Regions from separate parts of the Pseudomonas sp. MF09150 genome, predicted to be linked through region 1. Evidence: predicted binding sites of a transcription regulator. Region 1 holds the regulator's gene; the other holds the start of a gene.
The links. Region 1 encodes sigma-54, which starts transcription at its own class of promoters, with help from an activator protein. Its sites were predicted from a motif close to ANTGGCATNNANNTTGCTNT; they were not measured.

Region 1 (11,194 bases):
TCAGCCCAGGGCAAGGCTATCGTCGACGCCGCCCAGGGCTTGCTGGAAGGCGACTACATGCAGCATTTCCCGGTGGATATCTTCCAGACCGGCTCCGGCACCAGCTCCAACATGAACGCCAACGAAGTGATCGCGACGCTGGCCAGCCGCCTGCTGGGTGAGCCGGTCAACCCCAATGACCACGTGAACTGCGGGCAGAGCAGCAACGACATCATCCCCACCACCATCCATGTCAGCGCGGCACTGACCCTGCATGAGCAGTTGCTGCCGGCGCTGCTGCACCTGGTGCAGGTCATCGAACGCAAGGCCGTGGAGGTGCACCCGTTCATCAAGACTGGTCGCACCCACCTGATGGACGCCATGCCGGTGCGCATGAGCCAGGTCCTGGAAGGTTGGGCGCAGCAACTCAAGGCCAATATCGGCCACCTGCAGGACTTGCTGCCAAGCCTGCAAGCCCTGGCCCAGGGCGGCACTGCGGTGGGCACCGGGATCAACGCTCACCCGCAATTTGCCGCGCGCTTCAGCCAGCAACTGAGCAAGCTGACCCAGGTGCAATTCACTCCGGGTAAAAACCTGTTCGCCCTGATCGGCTCCCAGGACACCGCCGTTGCGGTTTCCGGTCAGCTCAAGGCGGTTGCCGTGTCCCTGATGAAAATTGCCAACGACCTGCGCTGGATGAACTCGGGGCCCCTGGCCGGCCTCGGTGAGATCGAGCTGGAAGCCTTGCAGCCGGGCAGTTCGATCATGCCGGGCAAGGTCAATCCGGTGATTCCTGAAGCCACGGCCATGGTTGCGGCACAGGTGATCGGCAACGACTCGGTGATTACCGTCGCCGGCCAGTCGGGCAACTTCGAATTGAACGTGATGCTGCCGATCATTGCGCAAAACCTGCTGAGCAGCATCGAGTTGATGGCCAATGCCAGCCGCCTGCTGGCGGACAAGGCCATCGCCAGCTTCAAGGTCAACGAAGCCAAAATCAAAGAAGCGTTGGCGCGCAACCCGATCCTGGTCACCGCGCTGAACCCGATCATCGGTTACCAGAAGGCCGCCGAGATCGCCAAGACCGCTTACAAGCAAGGGCGCCCGGTCATCGACGTGGCGCTTGAACACACCGACCTGTCGCGCAGCCAACTGGAAGTTCTGCTGGATCCGGAAAAGCTCACCGCGGGCGGCGTTTAACTCCCCCCGTCACTGCTTTGGAGGCTCACCATGGAGCACTGGAAACGCACGATCGAAAGGGCCAATCGCTTCTTCACCCAAGGCAATCTGGTGGACGCTCGCGAGTATTACCTGCAGGCGCTGGCCCTGGCCCAGGTGTTGTTCGAGCGTTGGTCGAATGCCGACGAAGCGGTGGCGGCCTGCGTCATTTCCCATCACAACCTGGCGGATCTGCATCTGCGCCTGAACCAGCCGGAGGAGAGCGCGGAGTACCTGTGCGCCATCCATCAGCGGCTGTTGCAGACCATGCAGGATGCGCGCCTGGCCCCGGCCTTGCGCGAGGCGGCATTGCGCCAGAGCAGCAAGACCTATGTCGAGCTGCTCAATTTCATCAGCGAGCACGGCGAATACCCGCGTACCCATCGCTTGCTGGAGAGCAATGTCGCGCAACTGGCCTCCGGCCCCGCGACCTCGAACGGCCCTTATTACGGAGTACATTGATATGTCTTTTACCTTGCCTGCCTTGCCCTACGCCTATGACGCCCTGGAACCGCATATCGATGCGCAGACCATGGAAATCCACTACACCAAGCACCACCAGACCTACATCAACAACCTCAACGCGGCTGTCGAAGGCACCGAGTGGGCCGACTGGTCGGTAGAAAAGCTGGTGGCCAGCGTTCAGCAGTTGCCGGAAAAACTGCGTGCCGCGGTGATCAACCAGGGCGGTGGACATGCCAACCACTCGTTGTTCTGGGCAGTCATGGCGCCCAATGGCGGTGGCAAGCCGGAGGGCGACCTGGGGCGTGCAATCGACGAGCAGTTGGGGGGCTTCGAGAGTTTCAAGGAAGCCTTCACCAAAGCCGCACTGACCCGCTTTGGCAGCGGCTGGGCCTGGCTCAGCGTGACGCCGCAAAAGACCCTGGTGGTGGAAAGCAGCGGTAACCAGGACAGCCCGCTGATGAACGGCAATACGCCGATCCTCGGCCTGGACGTGTGGGAGCACGCCTACTACCTGCGCTACCAGAACCGTCGCCCGGAATACATCAACGCGTTCTACAACGTCGTCCATTGGCCGGAAGTCGCTCAGCGCTACCAGGCCGCGCTGGTTTGAACCCTCACCATAAAAAGATCTAAGGCCGACTATGGGCACTGAAACACTGGCGATCAGCAGCGTACGAATGTTTCGTTATGCGTTTGGTTCGTTGTTGCTGTTGGCGGGTACCGCATTGCTGGTGGCCAAGGGCCTGAGCTGGCTGGATCTGGAGCCGAAACTGTTGCGGGCCCTGGAAGGCGGGGCGCTCTGTGCCCTGGGCACAGCACTGGGGGCGGTCCCGGTGCTGGTCATTCGCAAGATGCCCCAGGCGCTCAACGACACGCTGCTGGGTTTCGGTGCCGGGGTGATGCTTGCGGCGACGGCGTTTTCCCTGATTGTGCCGGGAATTGCCGCCGCCACGAGCCTTGGCCTGTCGCCCTGGGGCTCCAGCGGACTGATCAGCCTGGGCATCATGCTCGGTGCCTTCGGCCTGTTTCTGGTGGACCGCAAGGTCTCGGGGGCCAGCCCGGAAATGCTGGTTGGCACACCGGGGCATCCGGTGATTCCTCCGCGTATCTGGCTGTTTGTGTTCGCGATCATCGCCCACAACATCCCGGAAGGCATGGCGGTGGGGGTGTCTGCCGGTGGCGGCATGCCCGACGCCGACAGCCTGGCCATGGGCATCGCATTGCAGGATGTGCCGGAGGGCCTGGTCATCGCGCTGGTGTTGGCGGGGGCCGGGATGTCGCGGGTCAAGGCATTCCTGATTGGCGCGGCCTCAGGCCTGGTCGAACCGGTGTTTGCCTTGCTCTGCGCCTGGCTGGTGAGCCTGGCCGAGATCCTGTTGCCCCTGGGCCTGGCGCTGGCCGCAGGCGCCATGTTGCTGGTGGTGACCCACGAAGTGATTCCCGAGTCGCGGCGTCATGGTCACGAGAAGCTTGCGAGCCTGGGGCTTTGCATCGGTTTCTGTCTGATGATGGTGATGGATACGGCGCTGGCCTGACGAGCTAAATAGAGGCCTGGCCTGGTGCGCGTCGGCTGGACAGTCGACGCGCCGAGGGCGTTGCTTACTCGCCTTCGTCGAAATAATTGTTGATCAATGCCACCAGCGCATCCAGCGCTTCCTGCTCTTGCTCGCCTTCGGTTTTCAGATGAATGCGGGTGCCTTTGCCTGCCGCCAACATCATCATTGCCATGATGCTTTTACCGTCGACCATGGACTCGGGAGTCCTGCCCGCCCTGATCTGGCACGGAAACTGGCCGGCCACACCGACAAATTTTGCAGAAGCCCGGGCATGCAAGCCCAGTTTGTTGATGATTTCAATTTCCAGAGCAGGCATCGCGGTGGTGGTCCTTTCAGCTAAGGTCGCGGTGGCGAACCTGGACGTTCTTCAGGGATTGTTGCAGGACCTGGCCCAGGCGTTCGGTCAGGTAGACCGAGCGGTGATGCCCGCCCGTGCAGCCAATGGCAATAGTGACGTAAGCGCGGTTGCTGGCGGCAAAGCGTGGCAACCATTTGAGCAGGTAGCTGGAGATGTCCTGGAACATGTCTTCGACATCGGGCTGTGCGGCCAGATAATCGGCTACAGGCTGGTCCAGTCCTGACTGGTCGCGCAATTCGGGCTTCCAGTAGGGGTTGGGCAGGCAGCGCACGTCGAACACCAGGTCGGCATCCACCGGCATGCCCCGCTTGAAGCCAAAGGACTCCACCAAAAACGCGGTGCCCGGCTCCGGCTGGTTCAGCAGGCGCAACTTGATGGTGTCGCGCAGCTGATACAGGTTCAGATTAGTGGTGTTGATGGTCAGGTCGGCCAGGTCGACGATCGGGCCCAGGAGTTGGGTTTCGTCCTGAATCGCCTCGGCCAGGGAGCGATTGGCGCTGCTCAGCGGGTGGCGGCGACGGGTTTCCGAGAACCGCTTGAGCAGGGTCTCCTCGTCGGCGTCCAGGTACAGCACATCGCACTGGATGTGCCGGCTGCGCACTTCTTCCAACAGCTCGGGGAAGCGTGACAAGTGGCTTGGCAGGTTGCGCGCATCGATCGATACCGCCACCAGCGGTTGCGCCAGCTCGGTGTGGATCAACGCACGCTCGGCCAACTCCGGCAGCAGGCCTGCCGGCAAGTTGTCGATGCAGTAGTAGCCGTTATCCTCCAGGACAGCGAGGGCGGTACTTTTACCGGAGCCGGAGCGGCCGCTGACAATGATCAAGCGCATGGTTACTGACCGTTCTGCTCGTCCAGGACTACCTGATACAGGGCTTGGTTGCTGTCGGCGCTGCGCAGCCTGTCACGCACTTCCTTGCGATCAAGCATGCTGGCGATCTGCCGCAGCAGTTCCAGGTGCGCATCGGTGGCAGCTTCGGGGACCAGCAGTACGAACAGCAGGTCGACCGGAGCGCCGTCGATGGCGTCGAAATCGATGGGAGCGTCCAGGTGCATCAACGCACTGATGGGCGACTCGCAGCCTTTGAGGCGGCAATGGGGAATGGCGATGCCGTTGCCAAAACCGGTGGAACCGAGTTTTTCACGGGCAATCAGGCTCTCGAAGACATCCTGCATCTCCAGATCCGGCACTTCACGGCTGATCAGGTTGGCAATTTGTTCGAGGGCGCGTTTTTTACTGCCGCCCGGCACGTTCACGAGGGAACGGCCGGGGGTCAGGATACTTTCAAGTCGGATCATGGGAGGGGAGTGTTAGCGACCCGTGCCTTGGAGAAGGTGGAGTTGCTTTTCCTTATGCTTTTTCAGTTGGCGGTCCAGCTTATCCGTGAGCAGGTCGATCGCGGCATACATATCGTCATGTTCTGCATTGGCGACAACCTCCCCACCGTGGATGTGCAGGGTGGCTTCGATTTTCTGCTTCAGTTTCTCGACAGCCATCGTTACCTGCACATTGGTAATCTTGTCAAAGTGCCGCTCCAGTCGGTCGAGTTTTTCGCCGATGTAGGCGCGCAGGGGCTCGGTCACTTCCAGTTGGTGTCCACTGATGTTGACTTGCATACAGCTTCTCCTTCGTTGCCAGTGCATAAAGCGGCAGGCTGGGTTGCCTGCCACTGGAACGCTGTGGCGAGCCCGGCGGTTACATCAACCGCTTCCGTTCGCTGGAAGGCGCGATCCCAAGGGATTCGCGGTACTTGGCGACGGTACGACGGGCTACCTGAATGCCTTGTGCCTCCAGTAAACCAGCGATCTTGCTGTCACTCAACGGCTTTTTCTGATTTTCCGCGGCCACCAGTTTTTTGATGATCGCGCGAATCGCCGTGGACGAGCATTCACCGCCTTCGGAGGTACTTACGTGGCTGGAGAAAAAGTATTTCAGTTCATAAATACCCCGTGGGGTATGCATGAATTTTTGCGTGGTCACCCGGGAAATCGTCGATTCGTGCATGCCCACCGCTTCGGCGATGTCGTGCAGGACCAAAGGCTTCATCGCTTCGTCGCCGTACTCGAGGAAGCCGCGCTGATGCTCGACGATCTGGGTCGCGACTTTCATCAGGGTTTCGTTGCGGCTTTGCAGGCTCTTGATGAACCAGCGGGCCTCTTGCAGCTGATTGCGCATGAAAGTGTTGTCGGCGCTGCTGTCGGCACGGCGCACGAAGCCTGCGTACTGCGGGTTGACCCGCAGGCGCGGTACTGATTCCTGGTTCAGCTCGACCAGCCAGCGCTCGTTGTCCTTGCGTACGATCACGTCAGGGACCACGTACTCGGCCTCGGCAGACTCGATCTGCGAGCCGGGACGCGGGTTCAGACTCTGTACCAGTTCGATGACCTGGCGCAGCTCGTCTTCCTTGAGCTTCATGCGGCGCATCAGTTGGCTGTAGTCGCGGCTGCCCAGCAGGTCGATGTAGTCGCTGACCAGGCGTTGTGCCTCGCTCAGCCAAGGCGTCTTGGCTGGCAGCTGGCGCAGTTGCAGCAACAGGCACTCACCCAGGGTGCGTGCGCCGATGCCGGCCGGCTCGAATTGCTGGATGCGGTGCAGGACGGCTTCGATCTCGTCCAGCTCGATGTCCAGCTCCGGATCGAAGGCTTCGAGGATTTCCTCGAGGGTTTCGTCCAGGTAGCCCTGGTTATTGATGCAGTCGATCAGGGTTACGGCAATCAGGCGGTCGGTGTCGGACATCGGCGCCAGGTTCAGTTGCCACAGCAGGTGGCTCTGCAGGCTTTCGCCGGCCGAGGTGCGGGTGGTGAAGTCCCACTCGTCGTCATCGTTGCTGGGCAGGCTGCTGGCGCTGGTCTGGTAAACGTCTTCCCAGGCGGTATCCACCGGCAATTCGTTGGGAATGCGCTCGTTCCACTCGCCGTCCTCGAGGTTGTCCACCGTGGGGGCGGTTTCCTGGTAGGAGGGTTCCTGGATGTCGGTGTTGGGTTTTTGCTCGGCGTTGTCGGCCAGAGGGTCGGTGTTGTCGAAGTCGTCGCCTTCTTCCTGGCGTTCGAGCATCGGATTGGACTCCAAGGCCTCCTGGATTTCCTGTTGCAGGTCCAGGGTCGACAATTGGAGCAGGCGGATGGCCTGTTGCAGCTGCGGTGTCATCGTCAGCTGCTGGCCCATTCTCAGGACTAGCGATGGTTTCATGGCAGGGGCTTAACACCTTATTCGCCGGCGCACATGCGCCATCCACTACAGGGCGCGTGAGCGCCAAACATAAGCAAATTATATGCCTGAAACTGAAGTGTTTGCCTAGAGCGCGGTAACAATAAAATTTGTAGGGATTTATTGAAGGTGGCGCTCTGGCGACTAGCCAAACACCTCAGTGCTTACAGGCGGAACTCATGGCCCAGATACACTTCCTTGACCAATTCGTTGGCCAGGATGGTTTCGGGCGTGCCCTCGGCGATCAGCTGACCGTCGCTGACGATGTAGGCGGTTTCGCAGATATCGAGGGTTTCCCGGACATTGTGGTCGGTGATCAGTACACCAATGCCCTTGGCCTTGAGGTGATGGATGATCTGCTTGATGTCGCCGACCGAGATCGGGTCCACGCCGGCGAAAGGTTCGTCGAGCAGGATGAATTTCGGCGATGTGGCCAGGGCGCGGGCGATTTCCACCCGGCGGCGTTCACCACCGGACAGGCTCATGCCGAGGTTGTCGCGAATGTGGTGGATGTGGAACTCCTGGAGCAGGCTTTCCAGTTCCTTGCGGCGGCCGGCCTTGTCGAGCTCCTTGCGGGTCTCGAGGATGGCCATGATGTTGTCGGCGACCGACAGCTTGCGAAAGATCGACGCTTCCTGGGGCAGGTAGCCGATGCCGGCACGGGCGCGGCCGTGCATGGGCTGGTGGCTGACGTCGAGGTCGTCGATCAGCACACGGCCCTGATCGGCCTGGACCAGGCCGACGATCATGTAGAAGCAGGTGGTCTTGCCGGCGCCGTTGGGGCCGAGCAGGCCGACGATCTGACCGCTGTCGATGGACAGGCTGACGTCACGCACGACCTGACGGCTCTTGTAGCTCTTGGCCAGATGCTGAGCTTTCAGAGTTGCCATTACTGGGCCTTTTGCTCGTCAGTTTTCTTTTTCGGCTGGATGACCATATCGATCCGCGGACGTGGCGCGGTGACCGAGCTGCCATTGGCGCGACCGGCGTTGGCGACCTGCTTGACGGTGTCGTAGACGATTTTCTCGCCTTCGGTGGTGTTGCCGTCGTTGATCACCTTGGCCTTGTCGATCAGTACGATGCGGTTTTGCGCAGCGTGGTACTGAATGGTCACGGCGTAGGCCTGTACCGGTTTGGGGTCGGTGGCTTTCTGCAACTGCTCGAAATACGCCAGGTTGCCCACCGAGGTCACCACGTCGATTTCACCGGACGCGGTGCGGGTGATGGTCACGGTATTGCCGGTGATCTTCATCGAGCCCTGGGTGATGATCACATCGCCCTTGTAGGTGGCGATGCCCTGGCGGTCATCGAGTTGCGCGTCATCGGCCTGAATACGGATAGGTTGTTGGCTATCGTTCGGCAGAGCCCAGGCGCTCACGCTTCCCAGTGCTGCGCCCAGACTGAGCAAAATAGGGAGGGTTTTAACGAGCCTCATACTGTCCTCTTACGTTCGATAGCAGGTTCATCCTGCCGTCTTTCAAATACGCTTTCATTCCCTTGGCCGTAGTCACGCCCCCGGCGCCGTCGATTCTAACGGCTTGCTCGGTCTGCGCATATTGCTTCTGCGGGAATACTGTCATGCGGGTAGTGGTAATCAGTACCGTGCGATTTTTCTCATCGGTGCGTGCGACCCGTACCGAATCGATCAGCTCGACTTCAGTGCCGTCCGGATTGACCTCGCCGCGTTCGCTCTGGACATGCCAGGGGAAGGTGGTGCCGCGGTACATCTGCAGGTCCGGCTTGGTCAGCAGGGTGACTTCGGTGGCCTTCAGGTGCTCGACCTTGTCGGACGTCATCTCGTACTGCATTTTGCCGTCCGGCAGGTACTGCACGCTGCGGGCGTTGACCGCGTAATAGTCGATGGCGCTCTCGTCGACCTGTGCCACTGGCTTGTCGAGGAAGCGTTCCGGACTGATATTCCAATAGCCGACTGCCGCGAACAACGCGGCAAGGACCCCGAACAGCAGAATGTTGCGAATCTTTTTGCTCAGCATAAAAGGCTCTATAAGTAGGCGGCGTTGGCCGCTTCAAGGCTGCCTTGGGCGCGCAGGATCAGCTCGCAAAATTCGCGCGCGGCACCTTCGCCGCCACGGGCCTGGGTGATGCCGTGGGCGTGTTCGCGGACGAAACTTGCAGCATTGGCCACGGCCATGCCCAGGCCGACGCGGCGGATTACCGGCAAGTCCGGCAGATCGTCACCGAGGTAGGCGACCTGGTCATAGCTTAGGCCGAGTTGGCCAAGTAGCTCGTCGAGTACCACCAGCTTGTCTTCGCGGCCTTGGTACAGATGGGGAATTCCCAGGTTCTTGGCCCGGCGCTCGACCACCGGGGTCTTGCGTCCGCTGATGATTGCGGTCTGCACGCCAGCGGCCATCAGCATCTTGATGCCCTGGCCGTCGAGGGTGTTGAAGGTCTTGAACTCGCTGCCGTCTTCGAGGAAGTACAGGCGACCGTCGGTCAGTACGCCGTCGACGTCAAAAATCGCCAGCTTGATGTTTTTGCCACGTTGCAGCAGGTCGGCACTCATCACATTACTCCGGCACGCAGCAGGTCGGACAGGTTGAAGGCGCCGATAGGTCGGTCCTCCTTGTCCACCACTACCAGTGCGTTGATTCGATGGTCTTCCATGATTTTCAGCGCTTCGGCTGCCAGCATATCGGCACGAGCGGTCTTGCCATGAAGGGTCATGACTTCATCGATGGTCGCATGATGGATATCGATGGTGCGATCCAGGGTGCGGCGCAGGTCACCGTCCGTGAAGATCCCGGCCAGGCGCCCATCGGTCTCGATGATCGCGGTCATGCCTAGGCCCTTGCGGGTCATTTCCATGAGCGCGTCCTTGAGCAGGGTGCCGCGTTGCACCAGGGGCAGTTCGCTGCCGGCATGCATCACGTTCTCGACTTTTAGCAGCAGGCGACGACCCAGGGCACCGCCCGGATGGGAAAACGCGAAGTCTTCGGCGGTAAAGCCGCGGGCTTCCAGCAGTGCCACGGCCAGGGCGTCGCCCATGACCAGGGCGGCAGTGGTGGACGAGGTCGGCGCCAGGTTCAGCGGGCAGGCTTCGTGTTCAACGTGGACGTTGAGATTGACCTCGGCGGCCTTGGCCAGCGGTGAGTCCGGGTTGCCGGTGAGGCTGATGAGCTGGATGCCCAGGCGCTTGATCAGCGGCAACAGGGTCACGATTTCATTGGTCGAGCCCGAATTGGACAGGGCCAGGATCACGTCGTCCCGGGTAATCATGCCCATGTCGCCGTGGCTGGCTTCGGCCGGGTGGACAAAAAACGCCGTGGTGCCGGTGCTGGCCAGGGTCGCGGCAATCTTGTTGCCGATATGCCCGGATTTGCCCATGCCGACCACGACTACGCGGCCTTTGCTGGCCAGAATCATCTCGCAAGCGCGTACGAAATCAGCGTCGATAAGGGGCAGCAGGGCTTCTACTGCTTCAACTTCGAGGCGGATGGTGCGTTGTGCCGATTGAATCAGGTCGCTGGATTGGCTCATGTCAGAAATCGTATAGCCTGATGAAAAGGCGGCGATTATAGCGGTAATGATCAATTCCCTCACGCAAGTTCGTCAGCCTTTCTTGGGGGTAACTAAGGAAAGGCCTGGTTTTTTGCCTGTCGTGTGGCTGAATAGCCGAGGCTTCGGCCTTGGGGGCTCCGTATCAGCAATGATATAGTTCGCCGCCAGTTCGGCCTGCCCCGGGTGAATCAACTCCCGGCAGGGAGCCTAGCGCCCGAGTGATAGGCTGCATCGCAAGGAGTTTAGATGAGTGCCGATAACGCCTACGCGGTCGAGCTGAAGGGGCTGTCCTTCAAGCGCGGTACGCGCAGCATCTTCAATAACGTGGATATTCGTATTCCACGGGGCAAGGTCACCGGGATCATGGGGCCTTCCGGTTGCGGAAAGACCACCCTGCTGCGCCTGATGGGCGCGCAATTACGCCCCAGCGCCGGTGAAGTGTGGGTCAACGGCCAGAATCTGCCGGAGCTCTCACGCAGCGACCTGTTCGACGCACGCAAGCAAATGGGCGTGCTGTTCCAGAGTGGCGCGCTTTTTACCGACTTGGACGTGTTCGAGAACGTTGCATTCCCGCTGCGGGTCCATACCCAGCTGCCGGATGAAATGATCCGCGACATCGTCCTGCTCAAGCTGCAGGCGGTCGGACTGCGTGGCGCCATCGAATTGATGCCCGATGAGCTGTCCGGCGGCATGAAGCGTCGCGTGGCATTGGCCCGGGCGATCGCCCTGGACCCGCAGATCCTCATGTATGACGAGCCGTTCGTGGGCCAGGACCCGATTGCCATGGGGGTTCTGGTGCGCCTGATTCGCCTGCTCAACGACGCGCTGGGCATTACCAGCATCGTTGTGTCACACGATCTTGCAGAAACCGCGAGCATTGCCGATTAC
Region 2 (6,481 bases), on a different contig from region 1:
AGCCTCATTGCTGAGGTGTACCGATTCCCCGCTTTTGGTGGTACTGGCTTGTTCAGCCGGGGTAGCCAGCGGCGCAGACTTGTCGGTGTCGCCGATGTCTTTGTTGGCGCTGGTACGCGTACTGCCGGTAAGTGAGGGGGAGCTGTTTAAACGGCTGAAATCGATGACCATGATAAAAAAACCTCTGGGTATTTGGACGCTTGCCATGTTTTCGGCCATACCCTGGAAAACTTTAGGCGCTATTGTCGATTAACCAACGCCCATGGCTGCGGCCCGCATGGACCACAGTTTAGGGAAGGGCGGGCTTGTGCGCCAGTTCCTACATTGCGACTTCTACTTGGCCGGGAGCGGTAATCCGGGCCTTGATCACACGTTTCGAGTTCAGGTTCTTGACCCTTATCTGCTCGTTCATGCCGCCGTTGGACAGTGCTTCGCCGGGCATTCGCACGTTCAGGGTGCCGCTGCGGGCAGATATCACTACTTGATCGCCCTTGCGCACCACCTCGGCCTGCTCCAGGTGCAGTTGGGTAATGACTTGATCGGCGACCATTGGTCGGACAAGTTTCTGCCCAATGGCATCGTCGACCGAGGTCAGGTAACCCTGGTTGATCTGGCTGATGTCACGTTCACGCAAAGTGACCTCCTCCGGCGCAATGATACCGGCGCGCTTGAGGGGGCGGGTCGTGGTCACCACTTCGCGAAACAGTTTGACCTGGGCCGGCACGAACACGGTCCAGGGCGAGGCGCCGTCGCAGCGAACCTTGACCGTGACACGGCCAATGGGCTGCGCCGGGCTTTCAAGGGTGGCTGTCAATTCCTTGTCGCAATTGGGCATGCGCATGCGCGGATCGAGTTGGGCAACCGTGATTTCATAGCGTCCGGCGGTTTGACTGGTGGCCAGATAGTCTTCTACGGTGAATTCAAGAAACCCTTGAGTGACGCCGATAAGTAGATCAGGCAGGGTGACCGAGTCAGCAAGGGCAGGGCCGCCAGGGTTGAAAATAGACAAAACTGACAGCGCGCAAAGTAATTTGCGGCAGTTTGATGTCAGGCGTCGGAAAAGTGTCGTTTTGGCGTTCATAACAGTTAAAAAGCAAGCCCCGTGCCGTTTAGCGATGAGCGTGCGTCGGAACTTAAAGCTTTGGGGAGTCTGGGCATGGCGGGTGTAATGGATGCGGTTAACCAGCGCACGCAACTGGTTGGGCAGAATCGCCTGGAGCTGCTGCTGTTCCGTCTGGACGGCCAGCAGCTTTACGGGATCAACGTGTTCAAGGTTCGGGAAGTGTTGCAGTGCCCGAAACTGACCTTGATGCCTAAATCCAGTCCTGTCGTGTGCGGTGTCGCAAGTATTCGCGGGGCGACCATCCCGATCCTGGATCTGGCGATGGCCACCGGTTCGGGTGGTTTGAAAGACCTGAGCAACCCGTTTGTGATCATCACTGAGTACAACACCAAGACCCAGGGGTTTCTGGTGCGGTCGGTGGAACGTATCGTCAACATGAACTGGGAGGAGATCCATCCGCCACCCAAGGGCACCGGTCGCGATCACTACCTGACGGCCGTGACCCGGGTTGACAATCAGTTGGTCGAAATCATCGATGTCGAGAAGGTGCTGGCGGAAGTGGCGCCGACCTCGGAAGTGATTTCAGTCGGTGTGGTGGACGTCGAAACCCAGCACAAGGCGATATCCCTGCGGGTACTGACCGTCGACGATTCGTCGGTGGCACGCAAGCAGGTGACACGCTGCCTGCAGACGGTTGGCGTGGAAGTGGTCGCGCTGAACGACGGCCGCCAGGCCCTGGATTACCTGCGCAAGCTGGTGGACGAGGGCAAGAAGCCGGAAGAAGAATTTCTGATGATGATTTCCGACATCGAGATGCCGGAGATGGACGGTTACACCCTCACGGCCGAGATACGCAACGATCCGCGCATGCAAAAACTGCATATCATCCTGCATACTTCGTTGTCAGGTGTATTCAATCAGGCGATGGTGAAGAAGGTCGGTGCCGATGACTTTCTTGCCAAATTCCGTCCTGATGACCTGGCATCCCGGGTAGTCGACCGGATCAAAGCAGCAGACAACAGCTAGGGGCATCGGCTCTTGGCGGTCATACGATTTAAGAGGCGGCATCATTGTCTACGGGTAATTTGGATTTCGAACAGTTCCGGGTCTTCCTGGAAAAAGCCTGTGGGATCTTGCTGGGTGAGAACAAGCAATATCTGGTATCGAGCCGTCTCAACAAACTGATGGAACAGCAGGGCATCAAATCCCTGGGTGAGCTGGTGCAGCGTATTCAGACCCAGCCGCGCAGCGGTTTGCGCGAGCAGGTGGTGGATGCCATGACCACTAACGAAACCTTATGGTTTCGCGATACCTATCCCTTTGAGGTCCTGAAGAACAAGGTCCTTCCCGAAGCGATCAAGGCCAGTCCGAACCAGCGCTTGCGCATCTGGTCGGCCGCCTGCTCGTCGGGCCAGGAACCCTACTCGTTGTCGATGTCGATCGACGAGTTCGAACGGACCAACATGGGTCACCTGAAAATGGGTGTGCAGATCGTTGCCACCGATTTGTCCGGCACCATGCTCAACAACTGCAAGACCGGCGAATACGACAGCCTGGCGATTGGCCGCGGCCTGTCTGCCGAGCGCCTGCAACGCTACTTCGACCCGAAAGGGCCGGGGCGCTGGGCGATCAAGGCGCCGATCAAGAGTCGGGTGGAGTTCCGCTCGTTCAATCTGCTGGACAGCTACGCGAGCCTCGGCAAGTTCGACATCGTGTTCTGCCGCAACGTGTTGATCTACTTCTCCGCTGAGGTGAAGAAGGACATCCTGATGCGCATTCACAGCACCTTGAAGCCGGGCGGTTACCTGTTTCTTGGCGCATCCGAGGCGCTCAACGGCCTGCCTGATCATTTCCAGATGGTTCAGTGCAGCCCGGGGATCATCTACCAGGCGAAGTAGGCCGGGTGGAGAGCGAGTCGATAAAAGGAGGCCCTTGTGCCTCCTTTTTTGTGCCTGGTCGTTGCCGGGGCGCGGCGTAAAAGCGGCAGTGAGGTTGCCGCTTTGCTGGCGCATCGCGGAAATCCATTGCCGCTTTTCTGGCATTGCCGCCTTGCCGCTACCGGCGAAGCCTTGATTTACGGGGCTTTTGCACTTGGCACGGGGCTTGCTATATCCAGATTACGAAAAATCAGGTCACCCAAAGGTTTCCCGACATGAGCATCAGCTTCGATAAAGCGCTCGGTATCCATGAACAGGCTCTGGGCTTTCGCGCCAAGCGCGCCGAAGTTCTGGCCAACAACATCGCGAACGCCGACACCCCGAACTACAAGGCTCGGGATCTGGATTTCTCCGCCGTGCTCGCCGAGCAGAACGAGAAGACCAAGAACGGCACCTTTGCCTTGAACATGACCAACAGCCGTCATATCGAAGCTGAAGGCATGGGTAACGGCGACGAGTCGCTGCTGTACCGCACGCCGATGCAGCCTTCCATCGACCAGAACACCGTGGACGCCCAACTGGAACAGTCGAACTACGCCGAGAACTCGGTCAACTTCCAGGCCAGCTTCACGCTGCTCAACAGCAAATTCAAAGGGCTGATTTCGGCCCTGCGCGGAGAGTAATCCATGTCCCTCGCCAGTGTTTTCAATATCGCCGGTAGCGGCATGAGTGCTCAGACCACTCGCTTGAACACCGTCGCCAGTAACATCGCCAACGCCGAGACCGTGTCGTCGAGCATCGACCAGACCTACCGTGCCCGCCACCCGGTGTTCGCCACCATGTTCCAGGGTGCGCAGAGCGGTGGCAGCCAGTCGCTGTTCCAGAACCAGGACTCCACTGGCCAGGGCGTGCAGGTGCTGGGTGTGGTCGAAGACCAGAGCAACCTCGAAGCGCGTTACGAGCCTAACCATCCGTCCGCTGACGCCAAGGGTTATGTCTACTACCCCAACGTCAACGTGGTTGAAGAAATGGCCGACATGATTTCCGCGAGCCGTTCGTTTCAGACCAACGCCGAAATGATGAACACCGCCAAGACCATGATGCAGAAGGTCCTGACCCTGGGTCAGTGATAAGGGGCCTCTCCAATGAGCATTAACGACACCACCAGCACCACCAGCAGCTTGAGTCTGAATCAGATTCTCGCGAACTCGTCGAAAAAGACCGCGACCTCAAGCGCCGACGGCATTACCTCGGCCACCAACAGCGCCACCGGTAAAAAAGCCCTGGGCAAGGATGCGTTCCTGCAACTGCTGGTGACCCAGCTGAAAAACCAGAACCCTCTGGACCCGCAGGACAACAGCGAGTTCGTGGCGCAACTGGCGCAGTTCAGCAGCCTGGAAGGCATCACCACGCTCAATGACTCGGTCACCGCGATTTCCGGCAACTACAAGTCGAGCCAGGCCCTGCAGGCCTCGTCCCTGGTCGGTCGCTCGGTGATCGTGCAGTCCGGCACTACCCAGGTCGACACCACCAAGAGCATGACCGGTTCGATCACTGTGCCGAGCAGCGTCGCGGGCGTGACCGTGACCATCACCGACAAAGACGGCAAAGTGGTGAAAACCATCGATCTGGGCAGCCAGGTTGCGGGCACCTCGAGCTTCACCTGGGACGGCACCAAGACCGACGGCACCAAGGCCGACCCGGGCAACTACACCTTCAAAGCCAGCACCACGATCGATAACACCGCGGTCGCCCTGGTCACCTACCTGCCTGCGACGGTCAATAGCGTCACCATCAGCCAGACTGGCGGTGAATTGATGTTGAACCTCGCCGGACTGAGCAGCCCGATCGCTCTGTCCAAAGTCAAAACCATTGGTATATAGAGCCGACTAACCCGGCACAAGGAGTGGAATATGTCTTTCAATATCGGCCTTAGCGGTCTCTATGCAGCCAACAAGCAGCTGGACGTTACCGGCAACAACATCGCCAACGTCGCAACCACCGGTTTCAAATCGTCGCGCGCGGAATTCGCCGACGTCTACTCGGCCACCAAGCTGGGCAGCGGCAGCAAAGTGATTGGCAACGGCGTGCGCCTGGCCAACGTTTCCCAGCAGTTCAACCAGGGTGACGTGAACAACACCGGCAACGTGCTGGACATGGGGATCCAGGGCCAGGGCTTCTTTGTCCTGAGCAACAACGGTTCGTTGACTTACACCCGTGCCGGTACCTTCAAGACCGACAAGGAAGGCTACGTCACCAACTCCGACGGCACCGCTCGCCTGCAGGGTTACGGTGTGGATGCCAATGGCAAGATCATCAACGGTGTGTTGACCGACCTGCGGATCGACACCTCGAACCTGGCGCCGAAGGCTACCACCTCGGTGTCCTCGACCATCAACCTGAACTCGACGTCCGACCCTATCGACGACACGGTAATTGGTAATCGGTTTGACCCGACGCTGTCGTCGACCTTCACCAAGCAGTTCAGCACGCCCATTTTTGATACTCAGGGCAACGAACACCGCATGGACCAGTACATGGTCAAGACGGGTGCCAACACCTGGAAGACCTACACCCTGATCGACGGTCGCAACATGGATGGCAGCCTGCCGACCAAGAACCTTTCCGCCACCGACCCAGTCGCCTCGACCATTACGTTCGATACTTCTGGCAAGTTGGTGCAGGTCAGTACTCCAAACCCGCCAGGGGCCCCAACCATCAGCAACGACCTGAAGTTGACTGGCTGGATCCCGGGTACCGTGACCAATGGCGTGTGGAAAGCCAACGGCGCCAGCTCCGGCGGCACCGTGTCGGTCTCTGTGGCCAATACCACCCAGTTCAACGCCGATACCGCCCGCTCGATCCCGGCCCAGGACGGCTACGCCACTGGCCAGATCACCAACCTGACCATCGACGGCAGCGGTGTGTTGCTGGCCAACTTCAGCAACAACCAGACCAAGCCGATCGGTCAGATTTCCCTGGCCAGCTTCACCAACGAGCAGGGCCTGCAGCCGGTAGGCGGCACCAGCTGGAAAGAAACCTTCGCGTCGGGCATCCCGGGCTACGATGCGCCACAGACCGGTACCCTGGGTTCTGTGGTGTCCAACTCCCTGGAAGAGTCCAACGTCAACCTGACCAACGAACTGGTCGAGCTGATCAAGGCGCAGAGCAACTACCAGGCGAACGCCAAGACCATCTCCACCCAGAGCACCATCATGCAGACCATCATCCAGATGACCTGATGCTGGCGGGCTGATCATTCAGCCCGACTCGCCACGAAAAGCCCTGCCGGGTCATGCCGGCAGGGCTTTTCTGTTTTGGGGCTGGGCAGGGCGCAGTGGCGAGCTGTGGTGCGACAGACAATTGTCATATTCAGCGACTACATTGCTGGCACTCGCCAACAGGGAACGTGCCCGAATGAATGTGTTTCTTGATCTCCTGCCGATGCTGTTCTGCGGCATGACCTTCGCCTGGGTGTGCCTGGGATAGCGCGGGTTCGGGCCGCTGTAGCCGCTGCCGCCAGGCTCGGGCCGCGTTCGGA

Region 2: the regulator sigma-54 is predicted to act here: its motif matches at 3,154-3,173, upstream of flgB (flagellar basal body rod protein FlgB).

What each region holds. Positions count from the first base shown of each region.
Region 1 is NZ_JCBCUS010000005.1:466,541-477,734, reverse strand. Features, by position in the region: gene AC19YX_RS21170 (class II fumarate hydratase) at 1-1,179, shown strand, start outside; gene AC19YX_RS21165 (DUF2753 family protein) at 1,210-1,659, shown strand; gene AC19YX_RS21160 (superoxide dismutase) at 1,661-2,272, shown strand; gene AC19YX_RS21155 (ZIP family metal transporter) at 2,304-3,197, shown strand; gene AC19YX_RS21150 (HPr family phosphocarrier protein) at 3,262-3,534, opposite strand; gene rapZ (RNase adapter RapZ) at 3,551-4,408, opposite strand; gene ptsN (PTS IIA-like nitrogen regulatory protein PtsN) at 4,411-4,875, opposite strand; gene hpf (ribosome hibernation-promoting factor, HPF/YfiA family) at 4,888-5,193, opposite strand; gene AC19YX_RS21130 (RNA polymerase factor sigma-54) at 5,273-6,766, opposite strand; gene lptB (LPS export ABC transporter ATP-binding protein) at 6,949-7,674, opposite strand; gene lptA (lipopolysaccharide transport periplasmic protein LptA) at 7,674-8,219, opposite strand; gene lptC (LPS export ABC transporter periplasmic protein LptC) at 8,206-8,778, opposite strand; gene AC19YX_RS21110 (KdsC family phosphatase) at 8,787-9,311, opposite strand; gene AC19YX_RS21105 (KpsF/GutQ family sugar-phosphate isomerase) at 9,311-10,285, opposite strand; gene AC19YX_RS21100 (ATP-binding cassette domain-containing protein) at 10,553-11,194, shown strand, end outside.
Region 2 is NZ_JCBCUS010000007.1:368,233-374,713, reverse strand. Features, by position in the region: gene flgM (flagellar biosynthesis anti-sigma factor FlgM) at 1-171, opposite strand, end outside; gene flgA (flagellar basal body P-ring formation chaperone FlgA) at 320-1,081, opposite strand; gene AC19YX_RS25400 (chemotaxis protein CheV) at 1,157-2,089, shown strand; gene cheR (protein-glutamate O-methyltransferase CheR) at 2,134-2,961, shown strand; gene flgB (flagellar basal body rod protein FlgB) at 3,216-3,623, shown strand; gene flgC (flagellar basal body rod protein FlgC) at 3,627-4,070, shown strand; gene flgD (flagellar hook assembly protein FlgD) at 4,086-4,823, shown strand; gene flgE (flagellar hook protein FlgE) at 4,854-6,182, shown strand.